DNA from 3 places in the Blautia sp. HCP3S3_D9 genome. Region 3 is predicted to be linked to each of the others. Evidence: riboswitches for the same ligand, from Rfam matches in the RefSeq annotation. Region 3 holds a riboswitch; each other region holds the start of a gene.
The links. A riboswitch is a leader RNA that binds a small molecule or an ion and turns the genes downstream of it on or off. The one in region 3 is predicted to bind tetrahydrofolate.
Positions count from the first base shown of each region.

Region 1: it holds a riboswitch for tetrahydrofolate, as region 3 does, so the genes downstream of both, folE (GTP cyclohydrolase I FolE) here and ACTNES_RS05110 (folate family ECF transporter S component) in region 3, are expected to answer to the same signal.
Region 2: it holds a riboswitch for tetrahydrofolate, as region 3 does, so the genes downstream of both, folE (GTP cyclohydrolase I FolE) here and ACTNES_RS05110 (folate family ECF transporter S component) in region 3, are expected to answer to the same signal.

Region 1 covers NZ_JBQHWS010000043.1:12,421-20,864, reverse strand. The annotation lists gene larE (ATP-dependent sacrificial sulfur transferase LarE) at 1-638, shown strand, start outside; gene ACTNES_RS10140 (aminopeptidase P family protein) at 774-2,561, shown strand; gene folK (2-amino-4-hydroxy-6-hydroxymethyldihydropteridine diphosphokinase) at 2,810-3,661, opposite strand; gene folP (dihydropteroate synthase) at 3,776-4,585, opposite strand; gene ACTNES_RS10125 (HD domain-containing protein) at 4,700-5,182, opposite strand; gene folE (GTP cyclohydrolase I FolE) at 5,179-5,736, opposite strand; THF riboswitch at 5,900-5,996, opposite strand; gene ACTNES_RS10115 (ABC transporter ATP-binding protein) at 6,112-7,878, opposite strand; gene ACTNES_RS10110 (ABC transporter ATP-binding protein) at 7,875-8,444, opposite strand, start outside.
Region 2 covers NZ_JBQHWS010000137.1:633-8,278, forward strand. The annotation lists gene ACTNES_RS17620 (VOC family protein) at 15-383, shown strand; gene ACTNES_RS17625 (Y-family DNA polymerase) at 520-2,049, shown strand; gene ACTNES_RS17630 (hypothetical protein) at 2,065-2,478, shown strand; gene ACTNES_RS17635 (DUF4869 domain-containing protein) at 2,716-3,174, shown strand; gene ACTNES_RS17640 (ATP-binding protein) at 3,180-4,163, shown strand; THF riboswitch at 4,229-4,325, shown strand; gene folE (GTP cyclohydrolase I FolE) at 4,463-5,020, shown strand; gene ACTNES_RS17650 (HD domain-containing protein) at 5,017-5,514, shown strand; gene folP (dihydropteroate synthase) at 5,554-6,363, shown strand; gene folK (2-amino-4-hydroxy-6-hydroxymethyldihydropteridine diphosphokinase) at 6,421-7,272, shown strand; gene ACTNES_RS17665 (cupin domain-containing protein) at 7,408-7,646, shown strand, end outside.
Region 3 covers NZ_JBQHWS010000014.1:24,249-32,692, reverse strand. The annotation lists gene atpF (F0F1 ATP synthase subunit B) at 1-256, opposite strand, end outside; gene atpE (ATP synthase F0 subunit C) at 297-515, opposite strand; gene ACTNES_RS05125 (F0F1 ATP synthase subunit A) at 688-1,350, opposite strand; gene ACTNES_RS05120 (SGNH/GDSL hydrolase family protein) at 1,991-2,665, shown strand; gene ACTNES_RS05115 (GNAT family N-acetyltransferase) at 2,885-3,661, shown strand; gene ACTNES_RS05110 (folate family ECF transporter S component) at 3,940-4,500, opposite strand; THF riboswitch at 4,588-4,692, opposite strand; gene ACTNES_RS05105 (hypothetical protein) at 5,017-5,214, shown strand; gene ACTNES_RS05100 (hypothetical protein) at 5,294-6,472, shown strand; gene ACTNES_RS05095 (amidohydrolase family protein) at 6,527-7,396, opposite strand; gene ACTNES_RS05090 (alanyl-tRNA editing protein) at 7,502-8,444, opposite strand, start outside.

The DNA.
Region 1 (8,444 bases), on a different contig from region 3:
AAGCGTTCTGTGAGAAAGAGGGCGTTAAGCATGTGATCTGCCAGTCTGAAGAACTGGAGATTGAGGGATTTTCCCAGAACCCACCAAACAGATGTTACTTATGTAAGAAAGAACTGTTTGAGAAAATCGGGGATATTGCGAAAGAGAATGGAATTGCATATATTGTAGAAGGTTCCAATATGGATGACAACGGCGATTACAGACCAGGTCTGATCGCAGTAAAGGAACTTGGTGTTAAGAGTCCATTACGTGAAGCGAAGCTGACGAAAGTAGAGATCAGAGAGTATTCTAAAGAACTGGGACTTCCTACATGGGATAAGCAGTCCTTTGCCTGTCTGTCTTCCAGATTTGTATACGGCGAGACCATCAGCGAAGAGAAACTTGGAATGGTTGAGAAAGCGGAGCAGCTTTTACTTGATCATGGATTCCATCAGGTTCGTGTACGTATTCACGGATTACTTGCAAGAATCGAGATTATGCCGGAGGAATTTCCGAAACTTCTGGAGAAGAATGTCCGTGAGGATATCGCGAAAAAATTTAAGGAGTATGGATTTACTTATGTGACAATGGATATTCTTGGATATCGTATGGGAAGCATGAACGAGACACTTGACAAAAACGATAAAAAGACTCTTTAAGGCGGGATATACACCGACAAATCAGTTGACAAATATCTCAGATATCATTACACTGTTAAATAGAGAAAAGGGCTGCTGCATTTCTATGTGGCCGCCCTTTTCATGCCTATAGAGGTATGCAAAGGAGAAAATGCAATGACAGTAAAAGAAAGAATTACCGCGCTTCGGGAACGCATGAAAGAAAAAAAGATCGATGCTTATCTGGTCCCGACAGATGATTTTCATGCATCTGAATATGTAGGAGAATATTTCAAATGCAGAAAATATATCACAGGTTTTACCGGTTCTGCGGGAACGGCAGTGATCATGCAGGACATGGCCGGTCTGTGGACGGACGGACGTTATTTTATTCAGGCAGCCGCACAGTTAGAGGGAACAGGTGTAGATCTTTTTAAGATGGGAGAGCCGGGAGTTCCGACAATACATCAGTTTCTGGAAGAAAAATTAGGAGAAGGCATGTGCCTTGGATTTGACGGAAGGACCATCAGTGCAAAAGAGGCATCCGAGCTGTCAGAAGCACTCGGAAAGAAAGGCGCTTCCCTTTCTGTAGATTATGACCTGGTAGGAGAGGTATGGGAAGACCGTCCGGCACTTTCCTGCGAGCCGGTGATGGAACTGGATGTAAAATGGGCAGGAGAATCCCGCGCAGATAAATGCGCAAAGATCCGCAAGGCAATGGAAGAAAAGGGAGCAGATGCCTTTGTCCTGACTTCTCTGGATGATATCGCATGGCTGTTAAACATCCGTGGCGGAGATGTACATTGCTGCCCGGTTGTCCTGTCTTATCTGGTAATGACTCAGAAAGAGATTAAGCTGTTTGCCAATGAGAAGGCATTTCCGGCAGAAGTTCTGGATGCTCTGGCAAAAGACGGCGTGACTCTTCTTCCATATGACAGCATCTACGAATATGTAAAAACATTTGCAAAAGATATGAAAGTTCTTCTCTGCAAACAGAAAGCAAACAGCCGCCTGGTAAGCAATATCCCGGCAGAGGTTGAAATTCTGGATGAAGAGAACCTGACCCTTCTTCCAAAAGCGATCAAAAATCCGGTAGAAGTGGAGAATGAACGTATCGCACATATCAGAGATGGTGTGGCACTTACAAAGTTTATCTACTGGTTAAAGAAAAATGTAGGCAAGATTCCGATGACCGAATTAAGTGCAGAGGAGAAGCTGTACAGTTTCCGTGCACAGCAGGAGAACTTTATTGACAACAGCTTTGATCCGATCATTTCCTATGGAGTTCATGCTGCGATCAACCATTATTCAGCAACACCGGAGACCGATATCCCGATCGAGCCGAGAAGCTTCCTGCTGGCAGATACAGGCGGAAACTATTATGAAGGTACTACAGATACCACACGTACCATTGTTATGGGACCTGTAACAGATGAGCAGAAGAAATTTTTCACTGCGGTTTTACGTGGTATGCTGAATCTGGGAAATGCGAAATTCCGTTATGGATGTACAGGTGTGAATCTGGATTGTCTGGCACGTGGTCCGCTGTGGGAACTGGGAAAGGACTTCAATCATGGAACAGGACATGGAGTAGGTTATCTGCTTAATGTTCACGAGGGACCAAACAGTGTCCGATGGAAAGTCGTTCCGGGAAACAATGCAGTTCTGGAAGAGGGCATGATCACATCTGATGAGCCTGGATACTATGTAGAAGACGGATTTGGAATCCGCCATGAGAACATGATCGTATGCAAAAAAGCTGAGAAAACAGAGTATGGACAGTTTATGTGCTTCGAATTCCTGACTATGGTTCCATTTGACCTTGATGCCGTGGTTCCGGAGCAGATGACCGCACATGAGAGAGAACTTCTTAATAATTATCATGCGCAGGTATATGAAAAGATTTCTCCGTATCTGGATGAAGATGAGAAAGCATGGCTGAAAGAAGCCACACGTGCGATTTAACCGAATCAGCTACGAAGCGGATCAAGTTATTCGATGCAGAGCCACATAGCGAAGAGAATGTTGTTATTCGCATGAGCCGGATAACAAAATTGTTTCATGATCAGAAGAATATTTTTCGATGTAAATATACTGTGAAATGACAGAACAAAAAACAGTCTCCGAAATCTTTTGAAATTTCGGGGACTGTTTTGACTTTATCAGGCGGCTAAGAGCATTTACCTGGTTATTTAAATTTTGCCTGACAGGTTTTATTCTTTTGCATTTTCAGATTTGTTAAGAAGATGATCCAGGAGCTGAGAAATCGTCTGATTTAATACAGGATGTCGCAAATATGGAGCAATCTGGCTCATTGGCACAAGGACAAAATCGCGGTTCTGCAGATCAATATGTGGGATATGAAGGTCTGGAGTATCAATGATTTCCTGATCGTAAAACAGGATATCCAGATCCAGTGTCCTTGGTCCCCAGCGGATGATACGTTCTCTGTTTGCTGCCTGCTCTAATTGATGCAGTCGTCCAAGTAATTCCTCAGGAGTAAGGAGTGTACGCAGTTTCAGAACTCCATTTAAAAATTCATCCTGTTCGGTAACACCGTAAGGTTCTGTGATGAGATAATCGGAAATTGCTTCAATGCGGCATCCTTTGGTTTCTGCCAGACCACGAATTCCATTGTCGATATACATTTTTTTATCTCCCATATTGGAACCAAAAGCAATGTAAGCAGTATGCCATCTTCGTGTGATCTCCACAGATACCGTTTTCAGGGGAAGTCCAACCGGTGCCCATGGCTTTTCGATTTTCAGAGTAACCTTTTCAAGTCCGGAAAGAGAACAGAGGAGCATATCTGCCAGATTCTCTGCAAGAGCTTCCAGAAGCTTAAAAGTATGTTTTCTGGTGAAATCAGTGATCATATGGCTGACTTCGCCATAGTTGATAGAAGCAGTCAGATCATCGGTTAATCCTGCCCGACGTGTACTGGTAAAAAGTGTGGCAGAGATAACGAATTTCTGTCCCAGAACATTTTCTTCTGGATATACTCCATGGTTTGCAAAAATTTCCAGTTCTTTAATCTCTATTTTATCTAATCTGGTTTCATCCATAACAGCAAGTCCTTTCTGTAAGTTATTTATATTTACTGTCTTAATTGCAATATTTTATGGAAGTGTGATAGGTCAGTAAATGTTATTGTTCACTTCGTGCACCGTGATCAGTAATTATCTGCGTCCCAAGATTGCTTCTGTCATCTGAATGACACGTTTGTTTTCCTTGACATCATGAACACGGACAAAAGAGCATCCCTTCATTACGCCGATCACGCTGGTGGCCAGAGTTCCTTCCACGCGCTGGTCAACAGGCAGATCCAGTGCCAGTCCGATCATGGATTTGCGTGAGGTGCCGAGGAGAACCGGGAATCCCAGATTCTGAAAAAGTTCAAGATGGTTCATAGTTTGCAGATTCATTTCAAATGTTTTTCCAAAACCAACACCTGGATCAAGCATGATCTTTTCATCTTTAATACCGGCCTGTCTTGCAAGATTGACACACTCCTGGGTTTCTGAGAGCATGTCTATAAGAAAGTTCTGATATTCTGTGTTGGATTTGTTGTGCATCAGGCAACAGGCAACGTCATATTTAGCGATTACGGATGCCATTTGCGGATCATATTTTAATCCCCAGATATCGTTGACCAGATCAGCACCTGCCTGGATGGAACTTTCAGCAACACTGCTTTTAAAAGTATCTACAGAAATAGGAATGTCGAAACGTTGTCTGACAGCCTCGATAACCGGCAGGACTCTCTGAGCTTCTTCGTCGGCACTGACCGGTGTATGGCCAGGACGCGTGGATTCGCCGCCGATATCAATAATATCTGCTCCATCAGCGATCATTGCTTCTGTATGTTTCAGAGCTTCATCCATGTGATTCCATTTGCCGCCGTCCGAGAAGGAGTCAGGAGTAATATTTAAAATTCCCATTATGTAAGTTTGATTTTGAGTATCAAATAAACGGTTTCCAATTTTCATGAGCAGGGACCATCCTTTCTTTTATGGTTATGTAGAGGATTAAAGCATGTTTGAACAAGATGTGCGTCACAATTTGTGGGAATGATTTTTCAAACACGCTCTAGTATTCAATTTTCATATTTTTTTTTCGCTGGACCAGTAGCATTCAGAAACAGCGGAACATAAAAAACAGTTTCTGGATTTTTTGTCTGCTTTATAAAGGAGTACTGCAAGCGTATTGCAGGAATCTCCTTTTCTGTGATGACCGATGGAAGACAGGATCTGTTCTTTTTCCTGCTCTGTAAAATTCAGGTCTGCCAGAATTTCCCGTGCGATTTCCGTACCTGCAATATCATGGGGAATATCATGCAGATACTGTTCTGCACGTCCGATATCGTGAAGAAGAGCTGTGGCATAGATCAGTTCTCTGGACAGATCCATATGTTCTTCCAGCGCATAAATATACATTAACCGTGCAACATCCAGAAAATGTTCCGGAGTATGACGGCAGAAAATGCGGTCATTCTCAAGTTCCTGTATTTTTTTATAATGTTCCTGATAAACAGGATGCTGCCAGATTTGATTGATACGATCCATATCTAAGAAATCGGTATTCATTCTTTTACCATGGAAAGGAACATTTTCTGCAGTTCCTTATCTTCCTTAAATGCGCCGCGGGTTACGGTAGTGATCGTTTTACTTCCAGGCTTTTTGATTCCGCGCATGGTCATACAGGTGTGTTCTGCCTCCAGCATTACCATGATTCCCTTTGGATTCAGGGCGCGTTCCAGAGCATCTGCGATCTGGACGGTAAGGCGCTCCTGAATCTGCGGTCTTCTGGCATAAACTTCTACGGTACGTGCCAGTTTGCTTAAACCGGTAACTTTGCCGTCAGGGATGTAGGCGAGATGAGCTTTTCCATAAAAAGGCATCAGGTGATGCTCGCACATAGAGTAAAAAGTAATGTCTTTTTCCAGTACGATTTCATTATTTTCCCCTGGAAATTGTTTTAATAAATGCTGGTCTGCCTCCTGACCGAGACCTCCGTAAATTTCTTCACACATACGGGCAATTCTGTCGGGAGTATCGACCAGCCCTTCCCGTGTGATATCTTCACCGATTCCCTCCAGAAGCAGACGGACTGCCTGCTCGATTTTTTGTTTGTCAACCATTAAAAATAACCTCCTTTGTATTTGTAGAATGGAGATTATCCTTTTAATCAGTTTTTGGGCGTGCACTTCAGGTTTGATACACAAAAAAGGATATCTCCAATTGTGATAGAATGTATGTCGAAAACATTCCCTAACACAATATGAGATATCCTCTTATATTGTTTGCAACGGGTGCGGATAATATACCGTAAGACGTACTTTTCGTTTCAGTGACAACTCCCCATTCACCGAACACTTGACGCATAAAATCCTATTTTGCATATCATTCATTTCAACACCAGTATATCATGTCATACAGTAATAGAAAAGATTTTTTTGACATTATTGGAAATTTATTTCAACTGGTAATGAAAAGAACTTGTTGCTGAAGGGCGATTATTCAGAAACCTTAGCAAACTGGCTGTTATACAGAGTATGATAAAAGCCGCCCTTCGCGATCAGTTCATCATGTGTACCCTGTTCAATAATACTTCCGTCTTTCATAACAAGGATCAGATCTGAATTGCGGATCGTGGAGAGACGGTGAGCAACGATAAAGCTTGTTCTTCCCTCCATCATTCGTTCAAATGCTTCCTGAATCTGTAATTCTGTTCTGGTATCAATACTGGAAGTAGCCTCATCCAGAATCAGCATCGGAGGCAGGCAGAGCATAACTCGTGTGATACACAGAAGCTGTTTCTGTCCTTGACTTAAGCTGTCCTCGTTAAGCATGGTATCCAGTCCTTTAGGAAGACGCTGGATAAATTCCCAGCTATGGGTAAGCTTGGCTGCTTCGATGATCTCAGTATCTGTAGCGTCCGGTTTTCCAATAGAGATATTGTCACGGACGGTTCCGTTTTTGATCCATGTTTCCTGAAGCACCATACCATAGCTGCTTCTCAGAGAATGACGGGTAATGTCTTTAATTGGTTTACCGTCAACGGAAATAGAACCGGCATTTACATCATAGAATCTCATCAGAAGGTTGATAAAGGTTGATTTACCGCATCCGGTGGGCCCTACGATAGCAACACGCATACCAGGTTTTACATGAAGATTGAAGTCCTCGATCAGTTTTTTTGACTCATCATAATGGAAGCATACATTCTTGATATCCACTTCACCTTTTACATTTTCCAGTGTGTTAGAAGCTTCTGCAACTTCCGGTTCTTCTTCAAGCAGATCAAAGATTCTGCCTGCGCATGCAAGTGCGTTCTGAAGCTCTGTGACAACAGAACTGATATCATTGAATGGCTTCATATACTGATTGGCATAGGAGAGAAGTACGGAAAGACCGCCGACTGTCAGTCTGCCTCCCGGAATGATAAAAGCACCTACAAGTGCTACACATGCATAAATTACATTGTTTACAAAACGTGTGGAAGGGTTGGTAAGACTGCTGTAGAAAACTGCTTTTTGACTGCAGTCCTGTAATTCTTCATTAAGTTTTGCGAAACGCTCAGAAGATTTATCTTCATATCCAAAAGCCTGAACAACTTTCTGGTTTCCGATCATTTCCTCGATAAGAGCTGTCTGGCGTCCACGGGCTTCACTCTGTTTCCGGAACATCTGGAAGGTATGTGAGGAAATAAATTTTGCTACCAGGAAGCTTAATGGTGTCAGGACAATGACCATCAGTGTGATCCAGAAGTTCTTGGAAAACATGAAGATCAGTGTTCCGATGATGGTTACGATTCCTGAGAACAGCTGAGTAAATCCAAGCAGCAGACCATCTGAAAGAATATCTGCATCTGCAATTACACGGCTGATGATATCACCGGTGCTGTGTCCGTCAAGGTAAGAGAGCGGAAGCTTCTGAATATGGCGGATTGCTTTTGCACGGATATCTTTTACTGTCTGGTAGGTCATACGGTTGTTGATGGCATTCATCAGCCATGTGGCAACAGAAGAAAGAATAACCATTACCAGGATACGTGACAGATAATACCACATCATTTCGAAATTAACCTGATGTTCGGCAACAATCTGATCAATGGCATTACCGAACAGGATTGGGACATATAACTGCAAAACCACAGAAACTGCTGCCAGTGCGATACTGAGGATCAGCAGGAAACGGTATCTTCCGATGAAGCGCAGTACTTTGAAAAAGGTCTCAGAGCTTTTTCCCTTTGATGTATTTTTTGCTGTTACTTGGCTCATACTGTCACCTCCGTCATCATACCACCTGCAGGTGCAGAGGCATATTTTGCCCTCTCTTCAGGAAACTGAGAGAAATAGATCTCGCGGTATGTTTCACAGGTCTGTAGTAACTCAGCGTGAGTACCTTTGCCTGCCAGATTTCCATTGTCGAGAACAAGGATCAGATCTGCCTGCTGGATACTGGAAGATCTCTGGGATACCAGAAAAGTAGTTACATTCCAGTCAAGTCTGTTGAGAGACTTACGCAGTGCTGCGTCTGTTGCGAAGTCGAGAGCGCTGGCACTGTCATCCAGGATCAGAATCTCTGGTTTCTTTACCAAAGCACGGGCAATGGTAAGTCGCTGTTTCTGACCACCGGAGAGATTCTTGCCGTTCTGTTCCAACTCGAAATCAAGCTGACCTGGTTTACCTTCTACGACTTCTTTTCCCTGAGCGGTAGTAAGTGCCTGCCACAGATCTTCGTCAGTGGCATCTTCACGTCCCCACTTCATATTGTCACGGATCGTGCCTTTGAAGAGGGCCGCTTTCTGCGGGACAACACCGATTCTGGAACGGAGGTCATTTCT
Region 2 (7,646 bases), on a different contig from region 3:
GCGAGGTGGCCGGTATGTTAAAGAATGTACTGATTGTGGTGGATGATATAGAAAAATCCATAGAGTTTTATAGGGACTTATTTGGACTGCAAGTGATTCTTAAGAATGAAGGTAATGTGATCTTATCGGAGGGACTTGTTTTGCAGGATGCCGACGTATGGGGGAAGACGCTGGATGAGATTTCTACTCCATTTAATAACAGGATGGAACTGTATTTTGAGGAATTTGATATAGATGGATTGCTTGCGAAATATGAATCTGGTAAATATTTTGTCCGATATGCCACGGAACTGACAGAAATTGCAGGTGGGCAGAAACTTGTAAGGTTGTATGATCCGAGTGGTAATCTTATCGAAATTCGCACTCCGTTTATGTGTAATTGAGGGAGAAGATATGCAGATGAATGATGTTGAAAAATTCAGATAGAAAATTCTTGAACGGATTGTTGCGATGAGAAAGTTTTCCGGTCAAGATAAATAAGAATTAGAAACGGAACACAGGAGAATTGGGAGGTGCAGAATGACGGAAAAGGAAAGAACCTATATTGCAATTGATCTTAAGTCATTCTACGCATCTGTAGAATGTAAAGAACGAAATAGAGATCCTTTGACGACTAATCTTGTGGTTGCGGATAAAAGCAGAACAGAAAAAACGATCTGTCTTGCGGTATCTCCAGCATTAAAGTGTTATGGGATACCCGGAAGGGCTCGTTTATTTGAGGTTGTTCAAAAAGTAAAAGAAGCCAATAGTGCCCGCAGGTGGAAAGCACCGAACAGAACATTTATTGGTTCTTCTGATGACAGTACAGAATTAAATATCAATCCTGCACTGGAGATTGATTATATTGTTGCTCCTCCCCGGATGGCTCTCTATCTGGAATACAGCACCAGAATTTACAGCATTTATCTGAAATATATTGCGCCGGAAGATATTTTCCCTTATTCGATCGACGAAGTATTTATGGATGTAACGGATTATCTGCATACCTATAATATGACACCAAGAGAACTGGCGATGACCATGATACAGGATGTGCTGAAAACGACAGGTATAACGGCAACTGCTGGAATCGGAACAAATATGTATCTGTGTAAGATTGCGATGGATATCGTGGCGAAGCATATTAAAGCAGATAAAGATGGTGTACGAATTGCAGAACTGGATGAAATGTCATACCGAAGGAAACTCTGGAGCCATAGACCTCTTACTGATTTCTGGAGAGTCGGAAAGGGATATGCAAAGAAGCTGGAAGAATACGGGATTTATACAATGGGCGATATTGCCAGATGTTCCATTGGTAAAGCAAATGAGTTATATAATGAAGAACTGTTATATAGGCTGTTTGGTGTTAATGCGGAGCTGCTGATCGACCATGCCTGGGGGTATGAATCCTGTACCATGAAAATGGTCAAGGCTTACAAACCGGAAACGAACAGTGTTTGTTCCGGGCAGGTACTTCATTGTCCTTATGACTTTGAAAAAGCAAAATTAGTCGTCAAAGAGATGACGGATCAGATGGTTTTGGATTTGGTGGATAAGAAGCTTGTAACAGACCAGATTGTGTTGACGGTTGGTTATGATATTGAGAATTTGAATAATACCGACAGGAAAAAGAAATATCATGGTGAGGTTACGATCGACCGTTATGGAAGAAGAATTCCGAAACACGCACATGGAACGACCAATCTGAAACGGCAGACTTCCTCAACAAAAATGATAATGGATGCAGTAATAAAGCTATATGACAGGATCGTTGACAGAAATCTGCTTATCAGAAGAATCAATATCACAGCGAACAGGCTTGTGGATGAAAGCTCTGTAGAGAGAGAAGAATTGTATGAGCAGTTGAATCTTTTTACGGATTATGAGGCACAAAGGAAAAAGCAGGAAGAGGAAGAGGCTGCGCTGGATCGTGAGAAACGTATGCAGGAGGCAATGCTCAGTATCAAGAAGAAATTTGGAAAAAACGCTGTACTGAAGGGAATGAATCTTCAGGAAGGTGCAACCGCCAAGGACAGAAATGAACAAATTGGCGGACATAAGGCATAAAGGAGTTGGAAGAGGATGAAAAATAATTCTTATGACGATATCATCAATTTACCGCATCCGGTCTCTAAGAATCATCCGCAAATGCCTCTTCGGGATCGGGCAGCGCAATTTGCTCCTTTTGCGGCTCTGCCCGGGCATGATGCTGCGATAAAAGAAACAGCAAGATTAACTGATGAAAGATTGGAACTGAGTGAGGAAGTGATTGCTCAGCTGAATGAAAAAATCAATATAATCAGAAATAATATCGGTATAGAACAGAATGTATCGATAACTTATTTTATTCCCGATGCAAAAAAAGCCGGCGGATCCTATGTTACGTACTCTGGTATTGTAAAAAAGGTAGACGAATATGAGCATACCATGATCATGACAGATCAAACGGTCATTCCAATTGAACAGATAAGCGATATTAAATGTGAAGAGTGGTAAATGTAAAAACAGATACAAAGAATATAGAATGTTTCACTAGTACAGCGAAAATTAAGTTTCTGCTATATTGACGCAGGATTTCACACTCTGATGGGCTGGATTAAGATGCATTATTTTAGAGGATTGCTATAGTTCTGGCAGTAGAGGACACAAGGTTGAAGAAATCAGACAGAAATTCTTTGGCGGAACGAAACCATGTTATAAGAAGAATTGTATTTTGAGAGGAGGCTTTTATAAATGTTGAACATTATTTATGGAGATGTGAAAAACAGTATTTATAATACAAATGTTTATTTTAAAAACAGTTATGAACCAGAATGGCTTGATGCAGAACTGGCGAAAAAGATGATTAAAGATATTGATGATTCAGAAGTATTGAGTGGTGAATGCATTAATAGTCCAGTGTTGGGACAGATTCCTCCTGAAAGACTGTCAGGAGGAGTGAAGACATTGTTGCTGATTTTAAATGAACCGGATCGGATTTTCAATGCCTCGACCTGTGGCGATAACTGTGCAAAATGGATATTGGAAATAGGCAGGATTAAAGATGTTACCATTAATCTCAGGCATATGATGAGTTTTGGAAAAGACACAAAATTTGAGATAAAAGTCCAAAATGGAGGAGAAACGGTCCATTCAATGAAGGAACTTGTTCCTATAGCAAATAAGTATTTAAATGAAATGAAACAGGAGTAGTGATTATGAAAGGTTCACATAGAATCATTGTAGAATCCAGAAAAGTGAAATATGATTTTGTAATTCATAGGAATATTACAATCATTACTGGTGACAGTGGATCAGGTAAGACTGTTTTAATTGATCTTATACATGATTATGGAAGATATGGTGCGGACAGCGGTGTATTTCTTTCCTGTGACTGCCCCTGTAAAGTGATTGATAGTGAGGATTGGGAAAGAAAGATAGAAGAAACAACAGGAAGCATTATTTTTATTGATGAAGGAAATCGTTTCCTGGTTTCAAAGAAGTTTGCACAGCTTGTGCAGGGATCTGATAATTACTTTGTACTGGCTACAAGAGAAAAGCTTCCGGCATTGCCATATAGTGTAAGTGAAATATATGGATTTCGCAAATCTGGAAAATTTCATGATGCGAAACAGAAATATAATGAGATTTATCATTTGTACGGTGAAATATCAGAGGAAAAGAATATCAATCCGAAACTTGTAATAACAGAGGATTCCAATTCGGGATTTGAATTTTTTAAAGAAATGTCCAGACAGAAGGGTGTGAACTGTTTTTCTGCTAGTGGGAAGTCAAATATCATCAGACAGTTGGAACAGAGACCGAATGAAGAGGGTACAATTTTGGTCATCGTAGATGGAGCTGCATTTGGTTCAGAGATGAAAGATATCAGTGAATGCATTAAAACACAGGGAAACATTGTACTCTATGCACCAGAATCTTTTGAGTGGTTGTTACTTTCAACAAAGGAAATACCGGAAGTAAAAGTAGAAACAATACTTCAGAATCCAGAAGAATATATAGACAGTAAAGAGTATGTCAGTTGGGAACGATATTTTACAGATTTATTGATAGAAAGTACCAGTAAGAATTTTATATGGGCATATTCGAAGAAAAGGCTTACAAAGGCGTACTTTGCTCCAAGAATAGTGAATGCGGTAAAAACAATCATGAAATTGGTAGACTGGGAAAAATCATTCTGAAAAGTCAGAAAAAACCTTTTCTATTGTCGTATTACATGGTATACTGAATACCGAAATGAATGATATGCAAAATAGGATTTTATGCGTCAAGTGTTCGGTGAATGGGGAGTTGTCACTGAAACGAAAAGTGCGTCTTACGGTATATTATCCGCACCCGTTGCAAACAATATAAGAGGATATCTCATATTGTGTTAGGGAATGTTTTTGACATACATTCTATCACAATTGGAGATATCCTTTTTTGATTTGATCAAAAGGATAATCTCCATTTCAAAAAATACAAAGGAGGTTATTTTTTAATGGTTGACAAAGTGAAAATTGAGCAGGCAGTCCGTCTGCTTCTGGAAGGTATCGGTGAAGATATCACACGGGAAGGTCTGATCGATACTCCTGACAGGATTGCCCGCATGTGTGAAGAAATTTACGGAGGTCTTGGCCATGAAGCGGACCAGCACCTGTTAAAGCAGTTTCCTGTAGAGAATAATGAAATCGTACTGGAAAAAGACATCACCTTTTACTCCATGTGTGAGCATCACCTGATGCCTTTTTATGGAAAAGCTCATCTTGCATACATCCCCAACGGCAAAGTTACCGGTTTAAGCAAACTGGCACGTACAGTAGAGGTTTATTCCAGAAGACCACAGATTCAGGAACGGCTTACTGTTCAGATTGCAGATGCTTTGGAGCGCACTCTGGATCCAAAAGGAATTATGGTAATGCTGGAAGCGGAACATACCTGTATGACCATGCGCGGAATAAAAAAACCGGGTAGCAAAACGATCACTACTGTAACCCGTGGTGCGTTTACAGAAGATAAGGAACTGCAGAAAATGTTCCTTTCTATGGTAAAAGGATGAATAACAATTTTTCAGATATGGATCGTGTCAATCGGATTTGGAGGCATCCGGTTTATCAGGAACATTATAAAAAAATACAGGAACTTGAAAGTGAACGGATCTTCTGCCGTCATACGCCTGAACATTTTCTGGATGTTGCACGGTTGATGTACATTTATGCACTGGAGAAACATCTGGAGTTGCCCAAAGAGCTTATCTATGCAGCAGCACTTCTTCATGATATCGGACGTGCACAGCAATATCAGTACAACATTCCCCATGATATTGCAGGAGTAGAAATCGCAAGGGAAATTCTGTCAGATCTGCACTTTACAGAACAGGAAAAAGAACTGATTCTGTCTTCCATTGGACATCACCGAAAAGGAGATTCCTGCAGTACGCTGGCAGCACTTCTTTATAAAGCGGATAAGCAGTCCAGAAATTGTTTTTTATGTTCCGCTGCTTCTGAATGCTATTGGTCTGATGATAAAAAAAATATGAAAATTGAATACTGATCTTCTTCATAAGCATAAAAGAAAGGATGGGCTCTGCTCATGAAAATTGGAAACCGTTTTTTTGATACTAAGAATCATACTTACATAATGGGAATTCTAAATGTTACCCCTGATTCCTTTTCTGACGGCGGCAAATGGAATCATATGGATGAAGCTCTGAAACATACAGAGGCGATGATTGCTGATGGTGCAGATATTATTGATATCGGAGGCGAATCTACACGTCCCGGCCATACACCTGTCAGTGCTGATGAGGAAGCGCAGAGAGTTCTTCCTGTTATTAAAGCGGTCAAAAAGCATTTTGACATTCCTGTTTCTGTAGATACTTTTAAGAGTAGCGTTGCTGAAAGCTCTATCCAGGCAGGAGCTGACCTGGTTAACGATATCTGGGGATTAAAATATGATCCGAAAATGGCAGCTGTGATCGCAAAATATGATGTGGCCTGTTGTCTGATGCACAACAAATCTAATACAGAATATCAAAATTTTGTCATTGATATGCTCGCTGAAACACAGGAATGTGTTAATCTTGCAAGACAGGCTGGAATTAAAGATGAAAAAATCATGCTTGACCCGGGAATTGGTTTTGGAAAAACATTTGAAATGAATCTGGAAGCAATGAATCACCTGGAGCTTTTTCAGAATCTGGGATTTCCGGTTCTCCTTGGTACATCCCGCAAATCCATGATCGGACTGGCACTGGATCTTCCTGTAGATCAGCGCGTGGAGGGGACTTTGGCTACCAGTGTAATTGGCGTAATGAAGGGATGCTCTTTTGTCCGTGTCCACGATGTTAAAGAAAACAAGCGTGTGATCCAGATGACAGAAGCAATCCTGGGACGCAGATAAATTACTGGCACAAAACAGATGGTAAATATAAATAACATACAGAAAGGATTTGCTGTTATGGATGAGACCAGATTAGATAAAATAGAAATTAAAGAGTTGGAGGTTTTTGCAAACCATGGTGTATATCCTGAAGAAAATGTTTTGGGACAGAAATTTGTTATTTCTGCTACACTTTTTACCAGAACACGTCTGGCGGGATTAACCGATGAGTTGTCTGCTTCCATAAACTATGGCGAAGTCAGCCATATGATTACTGATTTCACCAGAAAACATACTTATAAACTTCTGGAATCTCTTGCAGAGAATCTTGCAGAAATGCTTCTTTGCTCTCTTTCCGGACTTGAAAAAATCACTCTGAAGATCGAAAAGCCCTGGGCACCGGTTGGTCTTCCTCTGAAAACTGTATCTGTGGAAATTACACGGAAATGGCATACTGCTTACATTGCTTTTGGCTCTAATATGGGTGATAAAAAGATGTATATAGACAATGGAATCCGTGGTCTGGCAGAGACAAAAGGATGCCGTATAGAGGCAATTTCCGATTATCTTATTACAGAACCTTACGGAGTTACTGATCAGGATGAATTTTTAAATGGAGTTCTGAAAATGCGGACACTTCTTACTCCTGGAGAATTGCTTGTGCGACTGCATCAGTTAGAACAGGCGGCAAACAGGGAACGTATCATCCACTGGGGACCAAGGACACTGGATCTGGATATCCTGTTTTATGATCAGGAAATTATTGATATGCCAGATCTTCATATTCCTCATATTGATCTGCACAACCGCGATTTCGTTCTTGTACCAATGAATCAGATTGCTCCGTATCTGCGACATCCTGTGTTAAATCAGACCATTTCGCAGCTTCTGGACAGCCTTCTGAACAAATCTGAAAATACTGCAAAATAAAGTGAACAGTAACCAGTAACGATATTTTGTTACTGTTCCATTGATATTTACTTTGCCATTTTTTACAAACAATGCTATGATATATTCAATGGAAATTCTATAAAAGAGAAAACACCTACAGGAGGGCAAAAAATTATGAAAATCAGACGCGAAGAACACATGGCAGGTGGAAATGGTCACGTAATCATCAAAGAAATCCTTGATGCAGAACAGTTGAATGGTAAATGTGGACTGTATGCACAGGTAACCCTGGAGCCGGGATGTTCACTGGGATATCATGAACATCATGGAGAAAGTGAAACCTATTATATTTTACAGGGACAGGGCGAATACAATGACAACGGTACCTATCGCCCGGTAAAAGCAGGAGATAT
Region 3 (8,444 bases):
CTTTTGCCTCATCCTTTGCCTGGTTTACAATACGCATGGATTCGTCTTTCGCAGATTTCAGTGCATCTTCATATTTGCCTTTCAGTTCATATGCCTGTTCTTCTGTATCTTTGGCACTTGCGAACTGCTGATCGATCATGTTTTTTCTCTGCTCCATCACATTGAGGATCGGACCAAATAAGAACTTTTTCATTAAAAGATAAAGAACAATCAGGTTAATAATTGTAAAGACCAGGTTGATGTTAATCTCGATCACCTGTCCCACCTGCCTTTCTTAGTTATTCTTTATCCATCAATTAGCCAAGCATGATAACGATCAGAAGACCGATAACGAAACCGTAAATAGCTGTTGCCTCGGCAAGGGCACATCCTAAAAGAAGTGCTTTACTGATCTTGCTTTCTGCTTCCGGCTGTCTTGCGATTGCTTCTACTGCTTTGGATGTTGCCATACCAATACCAATACCTGCTCCAATACCTGTCATAACTGCGATTGCTGCTCCGATAGCTACTAACATAACTCTTTCCTCCTGTTGTTCAACTAGAATAAACTAAATATTACAAATCTCTTTTTGTGAACTGCTATCCTCTTCTATATCGCGATTGCGGATAACAGTTTATCACTGTTTTTTTCTGTCGTTGTTTATGTAATTTGAATTTATGTAAAAACAGATAAACAGTAATTCTTATTTATTCGATGGCTTCCTTAATGAACAGTGAAGTCAGGAATACAAATACATAAGCCTGGATGAATCCGTCAAAGAAATCAAAGTACAGGCTGAATGGGATAGGAAGAATCGCCGGGCATATAAACTCGAGGAGTTTCATGACCACATAGCTTCCTAATACATTACCAAAAAGTCGCATACAAAGTGATGTCGGACGAATGGCGATCTCAAGAATATTGATCGGCAGCATAACCGGTGACGGTTCTGCAAAGCTCTTAAGAAAACCTTTCAAACCTTTCTTGTGAAATCCTGCATACTCGATCAGGAAAATACTTGTGATTGCCAGACCGATGGTACAGTTTAAATCCTTTGTAGGCGGTACAAATCCAAACACACCGAAAATGTTTGCTATTCCAATGTAAATGACAACCGTCATCAGATAGGGAATATATATTTTTCCCTCTTCTCCAAGGATATCCTTAAAGAAGTCATGAAGAAAACCGACGCCTGCTTCTAAGAGGAGCTGTTTCTTACCGGGATTCTCCACACTCAGGTTTCTCACGAGCACCAATGACAAAATTAAAAGCACTGCCATGATGATCCATGTCACTGCTACTGATTCTGCGATCGGTATTCCTCCAAACACTGGTATGGTAAAAACTGTCTTACATTGAAGTTCTTCCATTAACGTGCTTGCTAAATTACCCGTTTCTTTTCCCTCCTTTTCTATTCTGAATCGCTGAAAGACATTCACACTCTCTTATCATGTCCGTCTTAGATGTCTTTCCCCGGTGTCCGTCTTAGATGCCTCTTCCTGAAGTCTGTCCCTGCTGTCTTTACCTGCCGCCTGCCTTAGATGTCTCTTCCTGAAGCCCGTCTGTGATGTCCTTACCTGCTGTCTGTCTCAGATGTCTTAGTTTAGTCGAAAGTCTGAAAGCTCCTGACCATATATATGATCCGTGAGAAATATAAAACCTTTCTAAAAGTTTCATAAATTCTTTCAGCGATTCAAGATTTTGAGATTATTATATTCGAATCTGTTAAAAAGTCAACAATCATTTTGACTGTTTTAGACAAAAAGAGATTGTTTTTTTGTGCATTGTAACCATTTCTTTTTTTAATTTTACTTTTTTTCTCAATTACAATAGTGCATTTTCACGGAAAAAGGCTGTTTTTCTTTGACTGAACTGTGAAGCGATGATATTATTTTATATAGTTTTTATATAAATTTTATATTACTTCACTTACCAATTTGTAGATTGGTAATACCATTTATTTATATCAGCATTCACTATTATATAAAAAATATAAAAGGGAGTTATACTATGCAGATCATTTGTCTTGGAGACAGCATTACCGACTGCGGTCATTTACTCGATGATTTTCCTCTGGGTAATGGATATGTGCAGATGCTTGCAGAAATGTTTCAGAAAGAAATTCCCGGCAGACGGACAGATTCATATTCTGACAACTCCAGATCGTTTTTATCAAATACAGTACAAATTAAAAACTACGGATTCGATGGCTTCACCATATCAAGAGTCCTGGACAATATCCGCCAGCACCGGATTTCCCTGCACCGTTCTCCTGTTGTAACGCTGCTGATCGGCATTAATGATATCGGGCTGATGATGAATACAAACCGCACTGCTTCTCAGCAGAAACAAATGATGGCAGAATTCTCTGAGCATTACGATGAATTGCTGAAGCTGCTCACTGCAGATGCCAGACAGGTAATCCTTATGGAGCCATTTATCTTTCCGCATCCGGAAGAATATCAGACATGGATTCCACATGTTCGTACCATGTCTGACCTTATCCAGAATCTTGCTGCAAAATACCGGCTGCCATTTGTGCCACTGCATGATGATCTGAATAAAATAACAGCTGAACAGGGATTTGATGCAATTACTATAGACGGCATTCATCTTACCGCCCATGGACATGAATTGCTTGCCCGTAAATTATATCCCCTCGTTCTGGAGACAATCGCCGGATAAATGATTGTTCACTTCACGCCCGGCAAAGTGCTTCATAACGAATATTATAATAAACGAAAGTTTTCTTGCACATCGTTTCTAAACTCTGTATAATTCTAAAAAGACACTTTTGCATGCCTGTGGATTTCTGTAAGTTTTCTATAACAGAGAACCGTTATGGCATCTTCATGCATAAACATGCATTTGTGGACTCATATTGAAAGGAGTCTTCCTTATATTATGGAAACTACAATTAAACAGATTGAAGATATGTCTCTGAACGCCTGGCCGTCTCACAAGATGGAACTGTATGACGGCTGGATCCTGAGATTTTCTTATTTTTATACACACAGAACCAATAGCGTAGAGCAATTCGGCAATTCTACTCTTACATGGAGAGAGAAAATCCCATACTGTGAAAGCGTATATAAACGCCTGGGAACACCGGCTGTATTTAAGATCAGCCCTCTTGTTTCTCCTGACTTTGATTATGTTCTGGAGAACCGTGGATATGCCATCCAGCATACCACCAATGTCATGGCGATGAGCATGAATGCCGCGCGTCTGGACGCTCCGTATCCGGACGTAACGTTCTACGATAACATTCCATCTGAATGGATTGAAAGTCTGTTTCGCTTAAAGAACACTACCAACCCCGTTCACCGCAAAGTCGTTCCATCCATGTATCAGGCGATCCTCAAAGAAACTATCTGCGCCTGCATCCGTATGGACGGCCAGATCATTGCAACCGGACTCGGCATTCTGGACAGAGATTACATCGGGATCTATGCCATCCATGTAAAAGAAGAATATCGCAAACACGGCTATGCACGCCAGATCTGTACCGGACTTCTGAAAGAAGGGATAAAGAAAGGTGCGCAGAATGCATACCTTCAGGTTGTAGAGGGAAATGACAATGCCCGTGCACTGTACAAATTGCTCGGATTCAACCAACTTTATACTTACTGGTTCCGTGTACAGCCGGATGAGAACGGTAACTATCCACCAGAAAAATAAAATGCTCTGATCATGGCAGGCATGTCCCCGCCCACTGTTCATTGCTTTTCACAATTGAAGCAGAAGATTTACTTGATTTGATTAAGTTTCAGAATATAATAAAAACAGACTCTCTGTAAAGTACTTCATATTTTACTTTACAATGAGTCTGTCTTTTTATATCATAACTTTCTTCTTTTTCGGGGAATCGATTGATATGTAATTAACATAGTCCGCGCAAAACCATGTTTTCTTAACTATCTTATCAGTCCATTATTCAAGTCTTAATTCTATCTCAATTATACGGTTTTGTTCTTCAGCACTGCAGGTGCCGCATTCTCAACAACCATTGCTGTCAGCGGGCTGAAATACAGCAGGCAGGTCAGTACACAGTAGATCGGGATCATGATCGCGAACTGTACCAGTCTTCCAGGCATGATCGCGTAGAAGTTATATCCAAGCATAATTACAAGTCCTGCTGTTGTAAATACCAGAGAGCTGAGAACCGCTGTTACTACAATAGATACGCAGATGCCAACTGTCTTTCCTGTTTTCTTCTTGTTTGCAAATAACGGTTTTGCAAGAGCAGGAAGAACGCCCCAGAGAACTGCTGCAACTGTAATAAACGGGTTTACTGCATATCCTTTCATAAAACATCCGATGATATCTGCACATAATCCACAGACACCACCAGCTACCGGGCCAAGCCACAGACCTGCAAGAATTGTACTTACACTTCCTACAGAAATACGGTATGCACCGAGATCAATCACCAGAACTCGTGTGAGTACCAGATGCATGGCGATCAGAAGAGCCATGAACACCAATGTTTTTACATTCCAATATTGTTTTTTCTGCATAATAAAAACACCTCCATAATGTGTTTAAAAAATAGAGTAGTTACCATAAATAATAATCCCTCCACATTATGAGATGTCCTCATATGTAGCAACGGGTGCGGAAATCATATCGTAAGCAGCACGCTTTCTACTTTTCGTTTCACGGCGACTCCCCAGCCTGTGAACACTTGACGCATAAAATCCTACTTCGCTATTATTTATTTATCGAAATTATATCACAATCCATAGAAATTTCAATATATTTTTCGTTATTATTTTGTCAAATTTATAGTCTGTTTATTGTACATATTTCACGAAAACCAGTTACTGTCAGCTCACAGCAGCACACTTCCCAGAATCTTATCAGTTCTGTCAGATATTCGTAATCCGTTTTACTACTTCTCCATAACCCAATAACTCTTTCGCAGTTTTCCTTAAACAGCGAACAAAAAACTCACATAAAATAACCGCATATACTAATACTATCCATTATACAGACAGATGGATCACATCTGCTATAATCATGGAGGTAAAAAAATGTCAGAAAAGCGTAAAAATAGCTGCCAAAATCCTTACAATGTATGTTATGATAATTACCTGAATACCAACGCCTGTACAGAATGTACCGGCCTGATATCTACTCCTGCCAAAGACAATGACGAATGGGAAAACTACCGGAAAATTTTTGACTTTATCCCAGATCCGCCTGAAGATGATATCTCTTCTCATAAATAATTATGTTTTGAGATCATTGCACTGCACCTGGCAGGAATAATGCTCAAACGAATGATTTATCGGAGGTCCTGTCTTTACTATGAAAAAACTGCTTGCTGCATGTGTCTGTACCGTTCTCACTTTCTCTGTGACCGGCTGCAGCCCTGGAACTGTACTGGAACAATTTACATCTACCGGAGATACTTCTGCCCGGGAAATCGCTTCTTCAACTGATACCACCACTACAACCGAATCCAAAGACCGCGTTTATATGGATGAGATTTCCGGTACTCTACAGGATTTTTCCGGAAGCCAGCTCATCCTGAATACAGACGATGCATCTTATGTATTCAATGTTTCCAACGCCACACTGGAGTGTAAAGGCGGAATGATCACCGGTGATGAGATCAGTATTATTTATGAAGGACAGCTCTCCAATACAGATACAAGCAGTGTTCGTGTTCTGAAAGTAGTGGATGAATTCCACAAGAAGAACAAACTGAAGAAACGTACTGCTCACGGGCAGGTCATATCTCTGACCTCCAATACGATCACCATAAAAAATAAAAAAGGCAAAACTGCTACTTACCCGATCACCGGAACGAAACAATATTATCAGAACGGCATCAAATCCGGCGACTGGGTCTACCTTACCTTTAAAGGTGAATTTCCGGATACTTCTGATGATTCCTCTGCGTCTTTAAACGCTAGTCATCTGAAAGTCCTGAGTATTTCCGACCTGAAAGACCTGCAGATTCCGGATCCGACACCTACACCTGAACCGACAGTTACACTGACACCGGAGCAGATTGCGAACCGTGAGAAACAGTTTCTGGTAACCATCCAGGCAGTAAATCTGAATATTCTTCAGGTTCTTCCTGCTGGCAGTGATACTCCGCTAAGCATTGATATGTCTGCAATTCCCGCTTATTTTGAGGGCGGAATTGCTCCCGGTTCTCATGCAAATGTGACTTATATTGGAAATCTGGAAGAGGACACTCTGGAGGGCATTCGTATCATTGCCGTAACCGGAGAAAATCCTGCCGGAATCGATGATAAACATATTTCCTTTACAGCAACCGGAACTATCATCGGAAGCACCGCTAATACGATCACCGTTCAGACCGACGATGGTGCAGTCGACACTTTCCGCATTGAAAACGCTCAGGATCTTACTGAAAGCGGTGTGGAATACGGCGACTATGTATGTGTTACTTTCCATCCGTCTAAATCAAAATCTTCTAATATTTATACTGCAGTCAAGATTCAGTATGCATAAGCCAAAAGCAGTCCATTTACAGTTTGTACGCTGTAGAATGAACTGCTTTTGTTATTACCGTCTGATAAATTTCTTTTTAATTTCTGATTCACCATCTGAAAGCCAGTGACAGACAATATCACTTTCTTCCAGAATTTCTGTAAACGATTTCATTTCATCCTGAATTCCTTTTCCATGAAAAACCCGGTAAGCCCCTGCGTCACTGCCCGGAGCAACCTTTACTCCAAGTTTAAATGCCTTTCTGACATTCTCTTCTGCAAATTCTATGATCGGCTTCAGCGTTTCATCCGCATAACGCCCGTCACCCAGAAGATTACGCACTGTGACCAGCGTCGGAACCCATACTGTATCACTCTCTGCCAGCATGTTAAGACTTTCTTCATTCATGTAGTTCCCATGCTCCAGACTGTCCACACCGGCTTCCACTGCTGCCTGAACACCATAGTCCCCGTTAGTATGAGACATCACGGCCATACCCTCTTCATGTGCAATATGTACCATCTCTTTCACTTCAGCCGCATCCAGCGGTGTTCCCGTGACAGCTCCGTGTGCATTGAAATCCATGATTCCTGTAGTCATGATCTTAATAAAATCCGCACCTGCATTTATCGCCTCAAGCACACGACCATGAAATTCCCGCATTGTTGCAAAGCTTTTTCCAACAATGGAACCATAGTGTCCCTCTTTGTGGATTGCAAATACAGGAGTCCGGTAATCAATACCGTATTCCGGCGCAAGTTCTTTCGCTCTCGCGGAAACGCCCAGTGCATCGCCACCATCACGTACAAAAGTAATATCTCTGTCCTGATAAGCTTTCAGATGCTCTCTTATTATCTGGTCATCCGGACCATTCTTATGCATATCAATTGCCTGACGGTAATTCACACCATCCATAATTATATGCGCATGACATTCTCCAAACATTGCTCTTTTCCTCTGATTTATACCTTTTATCCTGCTATCCACACTCCCTATGCAGAAACATATTGCATCACATATTATCTGCATACAGACTGCTCAGCTCCTAAACTATTTCTCAAAGAAATTACGGATTTCCGTCTCTGTTGCCTGTACAGACCCCTGCACAAAGAATGGCTTTCCGCCGCCCCTTCCATTTAATGCAGCATTCATTTCTTTTGTATACTGGCGAAGATCTCCGTCAATCTCACCCATTGCATATTTATAGCTTCCATCTTCATTTTTGGAAAATACTGCGCAGCATCCCTGGCAGGTGTTCATCACTGCATCTGCAAGTTTACGTACAGAATCTGCTTCCAGTCCCTCTTTGAAGATCAGGACACTTCCTGCACCTTCCCACTTCTTTGCCTCTGCCTGGAACATTTCTTCCTCCATACGGGCTGCCTGTCCTTTCAGGCGGAAGTTCTCATCATGCAGACGCTGTACTGCATCTGCTGTCTTTTCCATCTTTGCAGAAAGCTTTACGGAAATCTGGTGGTTCTGCTCATTTACCATATTCAGATAATCCAGAACACGTTTACCGCAGATCATCTCCATACGGATACCATCACGGAACTTCACTACAGAGAGAAGTTTCACCATTCCAATCTCCCCTGTATGAGTTACATGAGTTCCACAACATGCACATACGTCCACTCCCGGGAAAGTCACGATACGAACCTGTCCGGTCAGTTCTTTCTTGCTTCTGTAATCCAGAGCCTGAAGTTCCTCTGCAGTCGGATAAGTGATCTGTACTTCTTTATCTTCCCAGACTCTCTCATTCACTTCCTGCTCGATTTCTGCCAGCTGAGCTTCATCCAGCATACCATTCAAATCTACAGTGATCACATCACCTCCCATATGGAAACCTACATTATCATAACCATACTTTGCATGGATAATACCACTGACCATATGCTCTCCTGAATGCTGCTGCATCAGATCAAAACGGCGTGTCCAGTCAATCTTTCCTTCAACCTTCACACCCACTTCCAGAGCCTTGTCCGTATAATGG